Rheinheimera salexigens: one gene and its partner. The protein of the gene in region 1 interacts with the protein of each later gene in a pairwise test. Links are inferred from orthologs where the notes say so. Each region holds a gene or a part of one and is shown on either strand. Other genes may lie near its edges.

Evidence for each region.
Region 2: the proteins of secD (region 1) and pheT interact in binary tests that used the Escherichia coli proteins (3 or more experiments, as listed by UniProt). The link is inferred for Rheinheimera salexigens from one-to-one orthologs.

The regions. Positions count from the first base shown.
Region 1 is NZ_MKEK01000001.1:3,306,215-3,314,090, reverse strand. Bases 3,392-6,376 are described here. They hold secD (protein translocase subunit SecD), read left to right. Parts: upstream 3,392-3,949; coding sequence 3,950-5,803; downstream 5,804-6,376. Other genes in these bases: secF (protein translocase subunit SecF), read left to right, coding at 5,814-6,376; yajC (preprotein translocase subunit YajC), read left to right, coding at 3,587-3,928; tgt (tRNA guanosine(34) transglycosylase Tgt), read left to right, coding at 3,392-3,564. In the rest of the region: BI198_RS15325 (inorganic phosphate transporter), read left to right, coding at 1-138; BI198_RS15320 (hydrogen peroxide-inducible genes activator), read left to right, coding at 297-1,205; tRNA preQ1(34) S-adenosylmethionine ribosyltransferase-isomerase QueA, read left to right, coding at 1,297-2,322; more of tgt, read left to right, coding at 2,422-3,391; more of secF, read left to right, coding at 6,377-6,761; BI198_RS15290 (rhodanese-like domain-containing protein), read left to right, coding at 6,852-7,226; BI198_RS15285 (TraB/GumN family protein), read left to right, coding at 7,281-7,876. UniProt on the Escherichia coli protein: Part of the Sec protein translocase complex. Interacts with the SecYEG preprotein conducting channel. SecDF uses the proton motive force (PMF) to complete protein translocation after the ATP-dependent function of SecA.
Region 2 is NZ_MKEK01000001.1:2,186,535-2,194,439, reverse strand. Bases 1,695-4,708 are described here. They hold pheT (phenylalanine--tRNA ligase subunit beta), read left to right. Parts: upstream 1,695-2,014; coding sequence 2,015-4,402; downstream 4,403-4,708. Other genes in these bases: ihfA (integration host factor subunit alpha), read left to right, coding at 4,405-4,701; pheS (phenylalanine--tRNA ligase subunit alpha), read left to right, coding at 1,695-1,999. Also shown: BI198_RS10020 (DUF2066 domain-containing protein), read left to right, coding at 1-213; DnaA regulatory inactivator Hda, read left to right, coding at 213-908; more of pheS, read left to right, coding at 1,019-1,694; BI198_RS09995 (YbgA family protein), read left to right, coding at 4,923-5,864; phrB (deoxyribodipyrimidine photo-lyase), read left to right, coding at 5,866-7,350; BI198_RS09985 (nuclear transport factor 2 family protein), read left to right, coding at 7,328-7,765; BI198_RS09980 (NAD(P)/FAD-dependent oxidoreductase), read left to right, coding at 7,802-7,905.

The DNA of each region.
Region 1 (7,876 bases):
GTTGGTTTAGCGCGCGGTATTGCAGCGCTTAACTTGGGTGTAGTGCGTAATATCTTTATTTCTTGGGTTATTACCTTACCGGTTGGTGCCGGTTTAGCTATCATCTTCTTTTATATCTTAAAGGCCATTTTTGGTTAACGGATTTTTTTAATTACGGATATTCCATAATACCGCTATCGGTTGCTGATACCTGCCGATAGCGGTTTTTTTATTTTAGCAATGCCAGTTCGATGCAAGTTCGATATTGGTTAGATGGTACAGTAATGCGATAAGTGAAAGATTAATTGGAGACTGTTATGAAGCACCTGCCGAGTTTAAAACAATTACAGTATTTATTAGCATTGCACGAACATCAACATTTTGGCCGTGCCGCAGAGGCTTGTTATATTAGTCAGTCTACTTTAAGTGCTGCGGTGGCTAATTTAGAACAAAGTTTAGATGCCCAGTTGCTAGAGCGCGACCATAAAACCTTTATCTTCACTGCAGTAGGTGAAGAAATGGTGCGCCAAGCGCGGCAAATTATTGGCCAATGTGAAACCTTAGTCGATTTTGCTCGTTATCAAGGCAAGCCAATGGCTGGACCGTTTCGGTTAGGCTGTATCCCCACTATTGCGCCTTTTGTGTTAAGCGAAGTGATGCAAGCCTGTCGTCAGCAATATCCCGAATTACAATTATTATTGCGAGAAGATACTTCTGATAATTCATTGCAGGCTTTAGCCGATGGCCGTTTAGATATGGTGTTATTAGCACTGCCTTATGAAACCGCAGGTTTTCATAGCCGCATTTTAGCCCAAGATCCGTTTAAACTGGTGTTACACAAAGAATGGCAGCAACGTGGTTTTAATCAAGATATTAGCCAATGGCCTGATGAAAGCATCTTTTTACTCGAGCGCGAGCATTGTCTGGCTGGCCATGCGGTTACCGCGTGCGAGCTAACGGATAGTCGTAAAGTTAATCCGTTTTTTGCCACTAGCCTGCATACATTAACCCAAATGGTTAATAATAAGCTGGGTGTCACGTTTATGCCGCAAATGGCTATAAACAGCGGCTTATTAACTGGCACTGATTTAATTATACAAACGCCAGTAGCTGAAAATGCCTATCGTGATATTGCGGTGGTATGGCGGCCAACGTCAAGTAAAGTAGAAAGTTATCGCTTAATGGCCGATTTAATTGGCATAGTATTGCAGCAAAAATGCCAATAACGCCGTGTTTCTGGTAATATCGCCGCTGTTTTTTAGCACCGTGCACGTGCTCGGTACAGTGTGGTCGGTAAAGCCAACTAGGATCTAAAGTATGCAAGTGAGTGATTTTTCTTTTCAACTGCCTGAGCAACTTATTGCTCGTCACCCTAAAGCCGAACGTTCATCTAGCCGTTTATTGGCAATGGATAAAAGCAGTGGCGCCTTAAGCCATCATATCTTTAAACAGGTAATCGATTTTATTCATCCTGGCGACTTGTTAGTGTTTAATAACACTAAAGTTATTCCTGCCCGTTTATTTGGCCAAAAAGCCTCAGGCGGTAAAGTTGAAGTATTAGTAGAGCGGGTATTGGATGAAAAACGTTTTTTAGCTCATATTCGCGCCAGTAAAGCACCTAAACCTGGCACTAAGTTGATTTTAGAGCAATCTGCCGAAGTGGAAATGCTGCAACGTCATGATGAACTATTTGAATTAGCCGTGTGTTCAGATGAACCCGTTTTAGACATGCTAGAGCGCTTAGGCCATATGCCTTTACCGCCGTATATAGACCGCCCTGATACTGCCGAAGACAAAGCCCGCTATCAAACCGTGTATAGCGAAAAGCCAGGCGCGGTTGCTGCGCCTACTGCCGGCTTACATTTTGATACGCCTTTATTACAGCAGTTAACGGACAAAGGCGTTGAGTTTGCATATGTCACGCTACATGTCGGTGCCGGTACTTTTCAGCCGGTACGAGTAGACAATGTGCTAGCGCATAAAATGCATGCTGAATATATCGATGTACCCGATAGCACCGTCGCTGCCATAGCGGCATGTAAAGCCCGAGGAGGTAAAGTTGTAGCGGTGGGCACAACCTCAGTGCGCTCATTAGAATCTGCGGCACAAATAGGTAATGGTGACTTAATTGCCTATAAAGGCGATACCCAAATATTTATTTACCCTGGTTATGAGTTTAAAGTTATTGATGCTTTAATTACCAATTTTCACTTGCCGGAATCAACCTTAATTATGTTGGTATCCGCCTTTAGCCAGCGCGAGTATGTGATGCAAGCTTATGCAACGGCAATTGCTGAGCAATATCGGTTTTACTCCTACGGCGATGCTATGTATATCGGCTAGGGTGTATAGGCTGACGTTTATTAGTTAGTTTTGTTACGTATGCTGTTATAATTGCCGCGAAAATTAGCCAGACTGTTTTTCTGGCGTAAGAGGATAACAATGAAATTTGAATTAGATACAACTGATGGTAAGGCCCGCCGCGGCAGGTTGATTTTTGATCGTGGTGTAGTCGAAACACCAGCTTTTATGCCAGTGGGTACTTATGGCACGGTAAAAGGCATGACGCCAGAAGAGCTAGAAGCCACCGGTGCGCAAATTTGTTTAGGTAATACTTTTCACTTAATGTTGCGCCCTGGCACCGACATAATTAGTAAGCACGGCGATTTACATAACTTTATGCATTGGCAAAAGCCAATTTTAACCGACTCAGGTGGCTTTCAAGTCTTTAGTTTAGGTGAGTTGCGTAAAATCACTGAAGAAGGTGTTAAGTTTCGTTCTCCGCTAAATGGCGAGCGCATTATGCTAACGCCAGAGCGCTCAATGGAAGTACAGCGAGCGCTTGGTTCAGATATCGTTATGATCTTTGATGAGTGTACGCCTTATCCCGCCACTGAGCAGCAAGCTAAAAAGTCGATGGAGCTATCGTTACGCTGGGCTAAGCGCAGCAAAGATGCCCATGGTGATAACCCATCTGCACTGTTTGGTATTATTCAAGGCGGTATGTATCCAGGTTTACGAGATGTGTCACTGCAAGGCTTAGAAGATATCGGTTTTGATGGCTATGCCATTGGCGGCTTATCGGTAGGTGAGCCTAAAGATGACATGATTAATATTCTTAATCACACCACAGACCAAATGCCGGCCCAGAAACCGCGTTATTTAATGGGTGTGGGTAAGCCAGAAGATATTGTTGAAGCAGTACGCCGCGGTATTGATATGTTTGACTGCGTAATGCCCACTCGGAATGCGCGAAACGGTCATTTATTTGTCAATACTGGCGTGGTTAAAATTCGTAATGCGAAATATAAAGACGATATTACGCCATTGGACGCAGAATGTGATTGCTACACTTGTAAAAATTATTCTCGGTCATATTTACATCATCTAGACCGTTGTAATGAAATTTTAGGTGCACGGCTTAATACCATGCATAATCTGCGACATTATCAGGTATTAATGCAAGGATTGCGCGACGCTATCGCGGCTGGTAACTTGGAGCAGTTTGTAGAACAGTTTTATGCCAAACGGGATTTACCGGTACCAACATTAGAAAATTCGCTAACGAATACAGAACAAAATTAATTATAATTAAGGGGACACAACCATGAGTTTATTTATCAATAAAGCATACGCAGACGTAGCAGGCCAAGCCACACCAGCAGGTGGTGGTTGGGATTTAATTATAATGCTGGTCGCATTTGGTTTAATTTTTTACTTTTTAATTTACCGTCCACAAGCTAAACGCGTTAAAGAGCACCGCAACTTAATGTCTGCACTAGGTAAAGGCGATGAAGTATTAACTCAGGGTGGTATTGTTGGCCGGATTAATAAAATTGCTGATGATAAAGATTATGTTGTGATTGCCATTAACGATAGCACCGAAGTAACGGTACAAAAATCGGCAATTAGTGCGGTATTACCTAAAGGCACGCTTAAATCGCTGTAAGCCGATAGAAAGGATAACCAGGTGTTAAATAAAAACCCTTTATGGCGATATGTGCTAGTGATTGGCGTGCTGTTAGCGGCGCTAATCTATGCCTTGCCAAATTTGTATCCGGAAGATCCGGCTTTGAATATCAGTGCTACCCGAGGTGGAGTGGTATCTGAGCAAATTCGTGCCGATTTAGAGCGTAGTTTTGATCAAGCCAATATCAGTGCTAAGTCAGTTGTATTAGAGCAAGGCCAACTTTTGGCCCGCTTTAATACCACTGAAGATCAACTGCAAGCGCGTGAAATTGCCACAGAAAAACTAGGTGATAATTATGTCACAGCATTAAACTTAGCCCCAGCAACACCGGCTTGGTTAAATGCCATTGGCGCTTCGCCAATGAAGTTAGGTTTAGACTTACGTGGCGGGGTGCACTTCTTAATGGCAGTGGACATGAAAGCTGCTATAGACAAAAACCTTAACGACATGGAGCAAACGTTCCGGGCCGACTTACGTGAAGATAAAATTCGTTACCGTAACGTTCAAGCTGACCTTGCAAATGGTTATGTCAAAGTCACTATGCGTAATGCAGAAGATTTAGCTGCCGCTCAAGCTGCTTTGAAAAAACGTGACCGGGAATTGGTTTTCACACCCAGTGCTGAAGAATTTACGGTACATGCTAGTATCAGTGAAATCCGCTTAAAAGAAATTCAAGAGTATGCGTTAGAGCAAAATATCACCATTATTCGGAATCGGGTAAACGAAATTGGTGTGGCTGAGCCTTTAGTTCAGCGCCAAGGTGCTGACCGTATAGTGGTGCAATTACCGGGTGTGCAAGATACCGCTAAAGCAAAAGAAATCTTGGGTGCTACGGCAACCTTAGAGTTCCGTTTAGTGGATACAGATGCTGACTTAGGTGCTGCATTAGAAGGCAGAATACCGCCGGGCACTGAGCTGTTTTATAGCCGTGATGGCCGACCAGTGTTACTGGAAAAGCGCATTATGCTAACGGGTGAACATATCACCGGTGCTAGCTCAAGTTTTGATGAATATAGTCGGCCACAAGTTAGCATTAAGTTAGATGCTAAAGGCGGTAATATGTTATCAACAGCGACCCGTGATGCTATTGGGCGACGTATGGCATCGGTATTTATCGAATATAAGCCAAGCGATGAGCTAGATGCCAAAGGTAATCCCATCTTAGTTAAAAACCAAGAAGTGATTAACGATGCTACTATTCAGGCGCGTTTGGGCCGTGATTTCCGTATTACCGGTATCGATTCGCCAGGCGAAGCACAAAACTTATCCACTTTACTGCGTGCCGGTGCTTTATTAGCACCAATTCAAATTATTGAAGAGCGCACCATAGGCCCAAGTTTAGGTAAAGAAAATATTGAGCTAGGCACCACAGCTATTATGTGGGGTATGGTTGCGGTATTAATCTTTATGGTTATTTACTACAAAGCCTTTGGCTTAGTGGCCAACGTAGCGTTAGTTGCGAACTTAGTGTTAATAGTGGGTGTGATGTCTATGATACCCGGTGCCACCTTAACGCTACCAGGTATGGCCGGGATTGTACTAACCGTAGGTATGGCAGTAGATGCTAACGTTCTGATATTTGAACGTATCCGAGAAGAACTTTTAGATGGCCGTTCTGTGCAGCAAGCCATTCATCATGGTTATGACCGCGCTTTTGCCACTATTACCGACTCGAATATTACCACGTTATTAGTGGCGTTAATCTTGTTTGGTATTGGTACTGGGCCGGTTAAAGGTTTTGCTGTCACATTAGCAATCGGTATTTTAACTTCAATTTTCACTGCCGTTGTAGGTACGCGTTTATTAGTTAATTTATTCTGGGGTGGCCGCCGCGTGCAGTCGCTACCAATATAAGGATTACGGCATGCAAATTTTTAATTTTAAACAGCCGTTAAACTTTATGCGGTTAAAATGGCCAGCCATTATACTATCAGCAATTATGCTAGTGGCGTCAGTGGCTTCGATTAGCATTAAAGGCATTAATTGGGGCTTAGACTTTACCGGCGGTACGGTAATTGAAGCCGGCTTTAATCAGCCAGCAGATTTACCCGCGGTAAGACAAGTTTTAGCCGATAAAGGTTATTCAGACGCGGTAGTACAATTATTTGGTACTAGCCGTGATGTATTAATCCGTATACCGCTGCGAGCAGATATCGATCAGGCCACCTTAGGTGATGAGGTGATGGCAATCTTAAACCAAAGCAATGCCGAAGGCGTGACCATGCGCCGTATCGAATTTGTTGGCCCAAGCGTTGGTGAAGAGCTAAAAGAAGATGGTGGTCTTGCCATGTTAGTGGCATTAATCGGCATTTTGCTTTACGTTACTATGCGCTTTGAATGGCGGTTGTCGGTAGGGGCTGTAGTGTCATTAGCCCACGATACTATTATCACGATGGGCTTGTTTTCACTACTCGGCTTAGAGTTCGACCTAACGGTACTAGCCGCTATTTTAGCCCTGATTGGTTACTCGATTAACGATACGATAGTGGTATTTGACCGTATTCGTGAAAGCTTCCGGAAGTTGCGTGATACTAGCGTTGATGACACTATTAATGATGCTATTACCTCTACGTTAAACCGGACTGTGATCACGTCATTAACTACAGTGCTAGTGTTAGTGGTGCTATTTTATATGGGCGGCGCGTTAATCCATGGCTTTGCCACCGCATTACTGTTCGGTATTGTTATTGGTACTTACTCTTCTATTTATGTTGCGAGTTCGATAGCAGAGATCCTCGGCATTAGCCGTGAAGATATGCTACCGCCACCGCCAATTGAAAAAGAAGGCGAAAATACTGACGCTCTGATGTAGTTAAGTATAAGTGCAGTTAAGTGCAATTAACTGCAAAAGATGTTAAAAATGCCAGTCATTGACTGGCATTTTTTATTAAAGGAATAGCAAATGGCACCACAACATGCACCGGCATTTTTAGCGTTAGTGGCACAAGTTAAACGGCATATAAACGAAATTACCATTCCTCAGTTACAGCAGTTTACTCAGCCTTATATCTTATTGGATGTGCGAGAAGACCATGAATGGCAGCGCGGCCATATTGCCAATGCCGTACATTTAGGTAAAGGTATTATTGAGCGGGATATTGAGCAGCAAGTGCCGGATAAAAACCAAACCATAGTATTATATTGTGGTGGTGGCTATCGTTCGGCATTAGCCGCTGACAGCTTACAGAAAATGGGCTATAGCCAAGTGTATAGCCTGGACGGAGGTTATCGAGATTGGTGCCAACGCGAATTACCGCTAATTGCCGCTGCAGAATAACGCGCGTTAAAAACCTGCTAAGCCAATAGGCTAACCATAAAGGATTATATAACCATGATGATGCGTCGCATTATTTATATGTTTTGCGCCACGTTATTACTTTTTTGTAGTAGCGTCTTTGCCAAGACCTCGGTATTCGAAATTAGCAAAGGCGAACATAAATTGTTTGTTGCCGGTACTGTACATATGTTACCTAGCTCCGCTTTTCCGCTACCTGCGGCTTTTAATACCGCTTATGAGCAAAGTAGCATTATGGTGTTTGAAGCCGATATTCGCCAACTAGAAACCGCCGCAGGTTTGCAATTACTGATGCAACATGCCCGTTATCAAGACGGCAATAGCTTAACTAACGTATTAAGCGCTAAAAGCTATCAAATATTATTAGAACAAGCGACAGAGTTTGGTTTAAACCTTCAAGCGCTAGATAGTTTTAAACCGGACTTTGTATTAATAAATTTAATGCAGCTAGCGTTAAAACAAGCCGAGTTAAATGGTCAGGGTGTTGATAAATTTTATCTAGATAAAGCGCTGCAAGATCAGCGTGAACTGGCTTTTTTAGAGACTATCGAACAACAACTGTCATTATTATTTAATGTCTCAGCCGGTGATGAGGATGTATTTGTTGAGCAATCGTTAAGCGAATTACAGCA
Region 2 (7,905 bases), 1.1 Mb from region 1 along the record:
CAACAACTGGTAGGCGTATCGCAAGTGACAGTCGCAAGTTATAGCCAAGATAAGGCAAGCTATAGCCTACAAACTGCTATTGCAGGTGACGGATTATTAAAAGCACTACAGTTTAATAAGCAATTTAAATTGCAGCCAAATCAATTTGTACCATCGGCTCTTGATAGCGGGACAATGCCTGCGTTAGCAACCTTTAGATACTTACGCCATTGATGCCGCCGTTACAATACACGTTGGCAGTCACTTTGCCAGACGATGAAACCTTAGACAGCTTTTATGCCGCGGAACAAACTGCGGCAGTGGTGTTTTTAAAACGTTATTTACAACAGGCAACAGCACAGCCACCCGTTTACTTGTTTGGCGCCAGTGGCAGTGGTAAGTCGCATTTATTGTATGCCGCTTGTGTTCAGGCACAAGAGCAGGGCTTAACTAGTCAATTACTGGCATTAGAAGATTACCGGTCGTTAAGCCCGCGCTTATTAGATGATTTAGAGCAATTAGATCTAGTTTGTTTAGATAATATTCAGGCTATTGCCGGTGATATGAACTGGCAAACTGCGATTTTTGACTTATATAATCGCTTAGTTGAGCAAAGCAAAGCTTTGATTATTGTCGGTAATGTTCCGCCGCAGCAATTGGGTATTAATTTAGCCGATTTAGTCTCTAGATTACAGGCCTGTACTAGTTTTCAATTAAGATTGCTGACTGATGATGATAAACAAAAACTATTACAACAAAAAGCGCGTTTACGTGGCATCGAGTTACCGGCTGAGGTATCGCGCTATTTACTAAACCATCAAAGTCGAGATATCCGAGGGTTAGTCTCGATTCTCGATAAGCTAGATAAAGCAACCTTGGTGCATCAGCGCAAGCTCACCATCCCCTTTATTAAAGAAATTTTAAGCTAATCGGCCAATTAGGCTAGAATATGCTGCTAAAACCTGCGCTTAGCGACTATTCTGGTGTATAATTGGCGGTTTTATACTAATTACACACTCTCGCTGCTCTGAGGATATAAATGAACCTAACAGCAATTTTGGAAAACGCCTTACAGGCCGTTGCCGGCGCTAAAGATATCGCACAGTTGGATCAAATCCGAGTCGATTCTTTAGGAAAAAAAGGTAGTATTACTGAGTTATTAAAATCCCTTGGTGCCATGGACCCAGACCAGCGTAAGCAAGCTGGAGCGGAAATTAATGACGTAAAGCAACAAGTGCAAGCGGCTTTAAATCAGCAGCGTGATGCTTTACAAAATGTATTATTAGCGCAAAAGTTGGCAGAAGAACAAATTGATGTCACGTTACCAGGACGGATGATGCAAGCGGGTGGTTTGCATCCAGTAACCCGCACTATTGAGCGGATTTCGGCATTTTTCTCTGAGTTAGGCTTTGATATTAAGCATGGTCCAGAAATTGAAGATGATTTTCATAACTTCGATGCCTTAAATATTCCAGAGCATCACCCAGCACGGGCTGATCACGATACGTTTTATTTTAATCCAAAGTTAATGCTACGTACTCAAACCTCTGGCGTGCAAATACGCACTATGGAACAGCAGCAACCGCCATTACGTATTATTTCACCCGGTCGAGTTTATCGTAATGACTACGATCAAACCCATACACCGATGTTTCATCAGGTTGAAGGTTTAATGGTTGATAAAAATGTTAACTTCGCCGAGTTAAAAGGCATTTTACATGACTTTTTACACAATTTTTTCGAAGAAGACTTACAAGTGCGTTTTCGACCTTCATTTTTCCCCTTTACTGAGCCTTCAGCTGAAGTAGATGTTATGGGCAAAAATGGCAAGTGGTTAGAGGTTTTAGGTTGCGGTATGGTGCATCCTAACGTATTACGCTCAGTGGGTATTGATCCTGACGTATACAGTGGCTTTGCTTTTGGCATGGGTGTGGAACGTTTAACTATGTTGCGTTACGGCGTAACAGATTTACGCGCCTTTTTTGAAAACGATTTACGCTTTTTAAAACAGTTTAGATAAGTGGAGCGAGTATAAATGAAATTCAGTGAAGCCTGGTTACGCGAATGGGTTAATCCAGCTATTGATACCGATACCTTATCTGAACAGTTATCTATGGCTGGCTTAGAAGTGGATGGCATAGAACCAGTAGCTGGAAATTTTAGTGGTGTTGTGGTGGGTGAAGTAGTGGCTTGCGGCCCACATCCTGATGCAGACAAGTTACAAGTTACCCAAGTTAATATTGGTACTGATGAACTGCTAGATATTGTTTGTGGCGCAAAAAATTGCCGTTTAGGGTTAAAGGTGGCTGTTGCTACCATGGGTGCGGTATTGCCAGGTGACTTTGTAATTAAAAAAGCTAAGCTTCGTGGTCAGCCATCACATGGTATGTTGTGTTCTTTTTCTGAGCTAGGTATTAATGATGATTTTGACGGTATTTTAGAACTGCCGCAAGATGCACCGCTTGGTCAGGATATTCGTGATTATTTGCAGCTAAACGATAAAACTATTGAAGTCGATTTAACACCCAATCGCGCAGATTGTTTGGGTATTAGAGGCTTAGCCCGAGAAGTATCTGTACTGAATAAAATGGCGGTTACAGAACCTAGATGGGCAACGATAGCAGCAACGATTGATGACACTAAAGCGATCCAGCTCACTGCAGCTGAAGCTTGCCCACGTTATTTAGGTCGTGTAGTTCGTAATGTAAATGTCAACGTTGCCAGCCCGCTGTGGTTGGTAGAAAAATTACGCCGTTGTGGCATTCGTAGTATTGATGCGGTAGTGGATATTACTAACTATGTATTATTAGAATTAGGCCAGCCAATGCATGCCTTTGACCTTGATAATATTGAGGGTGATATTAATGTTCGCATGGCTAATGCCAACGAAAAGATTGTGTTATTGGATGAGTCAGAAGTTGAACTGCAAACCAATACTTTAGTTATTGCCGATAGCCAAAAAGCATTAGCTATGGCCGGTATTTTTGGTGGTTTACACAGTGGTGTCACCGGCCAAACTAAACATATCTTTTTAGAAAGTGCATTTTTTGCGCCGTTAGCCATTGCTGGTAAAGCGAGACAATATGGTTTGCATACCGACGCTTCGCATCGTTATGAACGCGGTGTTGATCCAGAGTTACAGCACATTGCTATTGAGCGTGCCACAGAATTATTGCTACAAATTTGTGGTGGTGAAGCTGGGCCAGTAACAGAAGCAGTTGCACAAGCTCAATTGCCAAACCGTAAACCAATAGATCTTACTGAAGCTAAACTGCGGCGTATTTTAGGTATTAGCCTTGACAGAACTGACGTTACAGCTATTTTTAATCGATTAGGTTTAGGGGTTGCTGAAACCGAGCAGGGCTGGCAAGTACAAGTACCTGGTTATCGCTTTGACCTTAAAATTGCCGAAGACTTAATTGAAGAAGTTGCTCGAGTATATGGTTATAACAACATTCCTAATGTAGCGCCACAAGCGGCATTAAAAATGCGTCGCTTTAATGAAGCTGAATTAAGTATTAGTCGCTTACGCAGTTTATTGGTAGATCGCGGTTATCAAGAAGCCATTACTTATAGTTTTGTTGATCCAAAAATACAGCAACGTTTGTTTCCTGAGCAAGCCGCTTTAGTGCTACCGAATCCAATTTCAGCTGATATGTCGGCAATGCGCTTAAATTTATGGCCAGGTTTATTACAAACCGTGTTGTATAACCAAAACCGTCAGCAAAGCCGGATCCGCTTGTTCGAGTACGGGCTTAAGTTTGTTCCAGACGCTGCTGCAGAAGGTGGTGTACAGCAAACTGAAGTATTAGGTGGCGTTATTGTTGGTTCATTAAATGATGAGCATTGGTCTATTGAGCAACGTGCTGCAGATTTTTATGACGTTAAAGCTGATGTTGAAGCTTTACTAGCTATGACCTCAGCCGCAGGTGAATTCCGTTTTGTCAGTGGTGAGCATAGCGCTTTACATCCTGGCCAAACTGCCTCGATTTATCGTGGTGATACGCTAGTAGGGCAATTAGGTGCTTTGCATCCTGAACTAGAGCGTAAACTAGGTGTTAAAGGAAAAGCCTATTTATTTGAACTAGATATGGTCGCTTTAGGTTCACGTAAAATCGTGCAAGCCCAAGAGTTATCAAAATACCCTGCGAATCGTCGAGATTTAGCGATAGTGGTTAAATCTGAAGTGCGTTTTGCTGATATTGCTGCTACTATAAAAAAAGTTGGCGGAAATCAATTAGTTGACCTAAAATTATTTGACGTATACACGGGTAGTGGTGTGGCTGAAGGTGAGAAGTCACTAGCTATCGCTATTACGTTACAAGATTTAGCGCGCACCCTGGAGGATAAAGATATCCAACAGTTGGTTAATCAAGTAGTTAGTGCGCTTGGTGAAGAGTTCAACGCAACGTTGAGGGACTAAGAATGGCGCTTACCAAAGCCGATTTATCAGAACGATTATTCACAAAGTTTGGTGTTAGTAAACGTGACGCTAAGCTTATAGTAGAAGCTTTTTTTGAAGAGATCCGTCTGGCTCTAGAGTCTGGCGATCAGGTTAAGTTATCGGGCTTTGGTAACTTTGACCTTCGAGTCAAAAATGAGCGACCGGGACGTAATCCTAAAACAGGCGAAGATATACCTATCTCTGCTCGTTGTGTGGTGACTTTCCGACCAGGACAAAAATTAAAATCTCGTGTTGAGCTCGGTACGAGTAAAAAGTAACACTTTTTTATTAAAAACATTATAAAACGGCAGCTTGGTTAACCATGCTGCCGTTTTTTTTGCTGAAAATACAGCACTGATATTGGTATGAAAAGTTTAACCGCAAATTTTTAGCCTATCATTAGCAGTAACATAGGAGTTATAAGAATGATTTGTATAAAAAACTGATCCAAAATTTACCTATAGAGATATATAGTTAAGGTGTAAGTAAAGGGAATGATATGACAATTAAAGTAGGTATAAGTGCTTGTGTATTAGGCGATAAAGTCCGTTTTGATGGTGGACATAAAGCCTCGGGTTTTTGTACTAGTGTGTTATCCGATCATGTTGACTATATTCCTGTATGTCCAGAAGTGGCTATTGGTATGCCGATCCCACGTCCGGCTATTAGATTGCAATTAGATCAGCAAGAACAAGTACACTTAGTGCGTAGTAAAGACCCCAGTATTGATCACACCGAACAGATGCAAACGTTTATTGATAAAAAGTTACCACAACTGAGTAATCTAAGTGGTTACATTGTTTGCGCTAAATCACCCAGTTGTGGCATGGAGCGGGTTCGTTTGTTTGACGCTAATGGACACCAGCTTGGTAAGATTGGAGTGGGAATTTATACCCGAGCACTTATGCAGCGTTACCCTTGGTTACCAGTTGAAGAGGATGGTCGGCTGTTTGATGACGCGCTAAGAGAAAACTTTATTTGTCGGCTGTTTGCTTGTCATGATTATCAGCAAAGCATGCGAGAGGGTTTTACTATTGGCAAGTTAGTTAAATTTCATAGTCGGTATAAGTTTTTAGTTTTAGCTCATCATCCAGTCGCCTATCGTGAATTAGGCCGATTAGTGGCTCAAGCCAAACTGTTTTCAGCTGAAAAACTGCAACTACGTTATTTAACAGACTTTATGAACGCGTTAAAAGTTATTGCCACACGGAAAAATCATACCAATGTATTACAGCATTTACAGGGTTTTTTAAAAAATTCACTTAACGCGCAAGCTAAACAGGAATTATCCGAAACCATAAATAAATATCGTTTAGGTTATTTGCCGCTGGTGGCGCCGCTAACATTATTTAAACACCATTTAAGTTTACACCCAAACCAATACTTATCAGAACAATGCTATTTTGATCCTTATCCAGAAAGCTTAGGCTTAAGAGCTTAAGATGAAAGCGATAAATAACCTGAATATTATTTGGTTTAGAAATGATTTGCGGCTATATGATAATAAAGTGTTGTGTAGCGCTATTGCTGATGCCCAGCAGCGTAATGCTGCTGTCGTTGGTTTGTTTATTGCTACCCCCGACACGTGGCAGCAGCATAATATGGCGGCGATAAAGCAAGACTTTATTCGGCGTCGTGTGGTGTGTTTAAAACAGGAATTAGCCCAGCTTAATATTGTACTGCATACACTTGAAGGTACTGATTATGCTGCCACTTGTGATGTGTTTGCGCAGGTACAGCAACACTACAAAATAAAAGTGTTTGTGCAAACAGATTATGAATTAGATGAACGATTACGCGATCATAAAGTAACTGCATGCCTAGAAAGTGCTGGCAATGAACTTATTAGCTTTGATAGCCAATGTATTATGCCTCCGGGCAGTATTTGTACCCAGCAACAGACTATGTACAAGGTATTTACGCCCTTTAAGCGCAACTGGTTAAGTCGATTAGCAGAGCAAGGAGTGCAGTGTTTACCTAAGCCTAAAACTCTAAATGTCGCCAATGGCCAATTAGTAGATTTGCATTTAACGGCTTATAGTACCATGCAAAATGGCGATAATAGCTCTATAAAATGGCCGGTTGAACAAAATGAAATTATTGACCAGTTACGCGATTTTTGTCAGCATAAAGTAGCTGACTATGAAAAAAAGCGCGACTTCCCCGCGATTTCGGCAACATCGAAATTAGCGGCTTATTTAGCTATTGGTGCTATTTCTGCCGGTCAATGTGTTGCTAGATTACAATTAGAAGCTAATGACACATGGTCGTTAGCCAAAACGGGTGCCGAAGTCTGGCTGTCAGAGCTAATTTGGCGAGAGTTTTATAAACATATCTTAGTTGCCTACCCTGATTTAATTAAACACCACGCATTTCAAACCGAGACTGATAATATTCGCTGGTCACAAGACCAAACATTATTTAATGCTTGGTGTAGCGGCAATACTGGTTATCCGCTAGTAGATGCTGCCATGCGGCAGTTAAATCAAACCGGCTGGATGCACAACCGGTTGCGCATGATAACGGCCAGTTTTTTAGTAAAAGATTTACAGCTAGATTGGCGCTTAGGTGAGCGCTATTTTATGTCGAAGCTGATAGATGGCGATTTCTCAGCTAATAATGGAGGGTGGCAATGGGCGGCTTCAACCGGAACCGACGCTGTGCCTTATTTTAGGATCTTTAATCCTATTACCCAAAGTGAAAGATTTGATCCAAAAGGTGATTTCATCCGTTTATATGTACCTGAACTAGCCAGTCTTGATGCAAAAGCGATCCATTGGCCGCATAAAAACACTCAATTAAGCACAGCAATTAGCGATATTAAAAGCTATGCAGCGCCAATAGTTGATCATGCGCAAGCCCGTAAAATCACACTGGCACTTTTTGCAGAGGTAAAAAAAACTGATGAATCAACTAGCAAGGATTGAGCAACTGCTGTCTTTTTACAATCAATTATCCAGTAGTAATATTTCCGGCTTAGCACAAATATATCATGCCGATATCCAGTTTATTGACCCCGTTAAAGCGGTGAATGGCTTAGCTGAGCTACAACAGCATTTCACTCATAGTTATAGCAATATTGATTATTGTAAATTTGAAAAATTACAAGCATTTGAGCAAATAAATCAAGGCGTTTTAACTTGGAAGATGCATTTTAGTCACCCGTCAATTGGTAATAGCAAAGCGATAGTAGTCGACGGTTGTAGCATGTTGCGTTGGCAGAATGGCTTAATTATCTATCATCGTGATTATTATGATTTACAACAGATGGTACTGACCCATCTACCGGTAATTGGTTGGTTAACCGGTAAAGTTAAACAGCGTATGGCATCCAGTAACTAGAGTAGTTAGTCAGATTTGAATTTATAGGGAATGTAAATGCGTATAGCTGTAATTGGTGGCGGTATCTCGGGCATGCTGTCTTGGTATTTATTGCAAAGACAGCATGAAGTAATTATTTTTGAGGCCAATGATTATTTAGG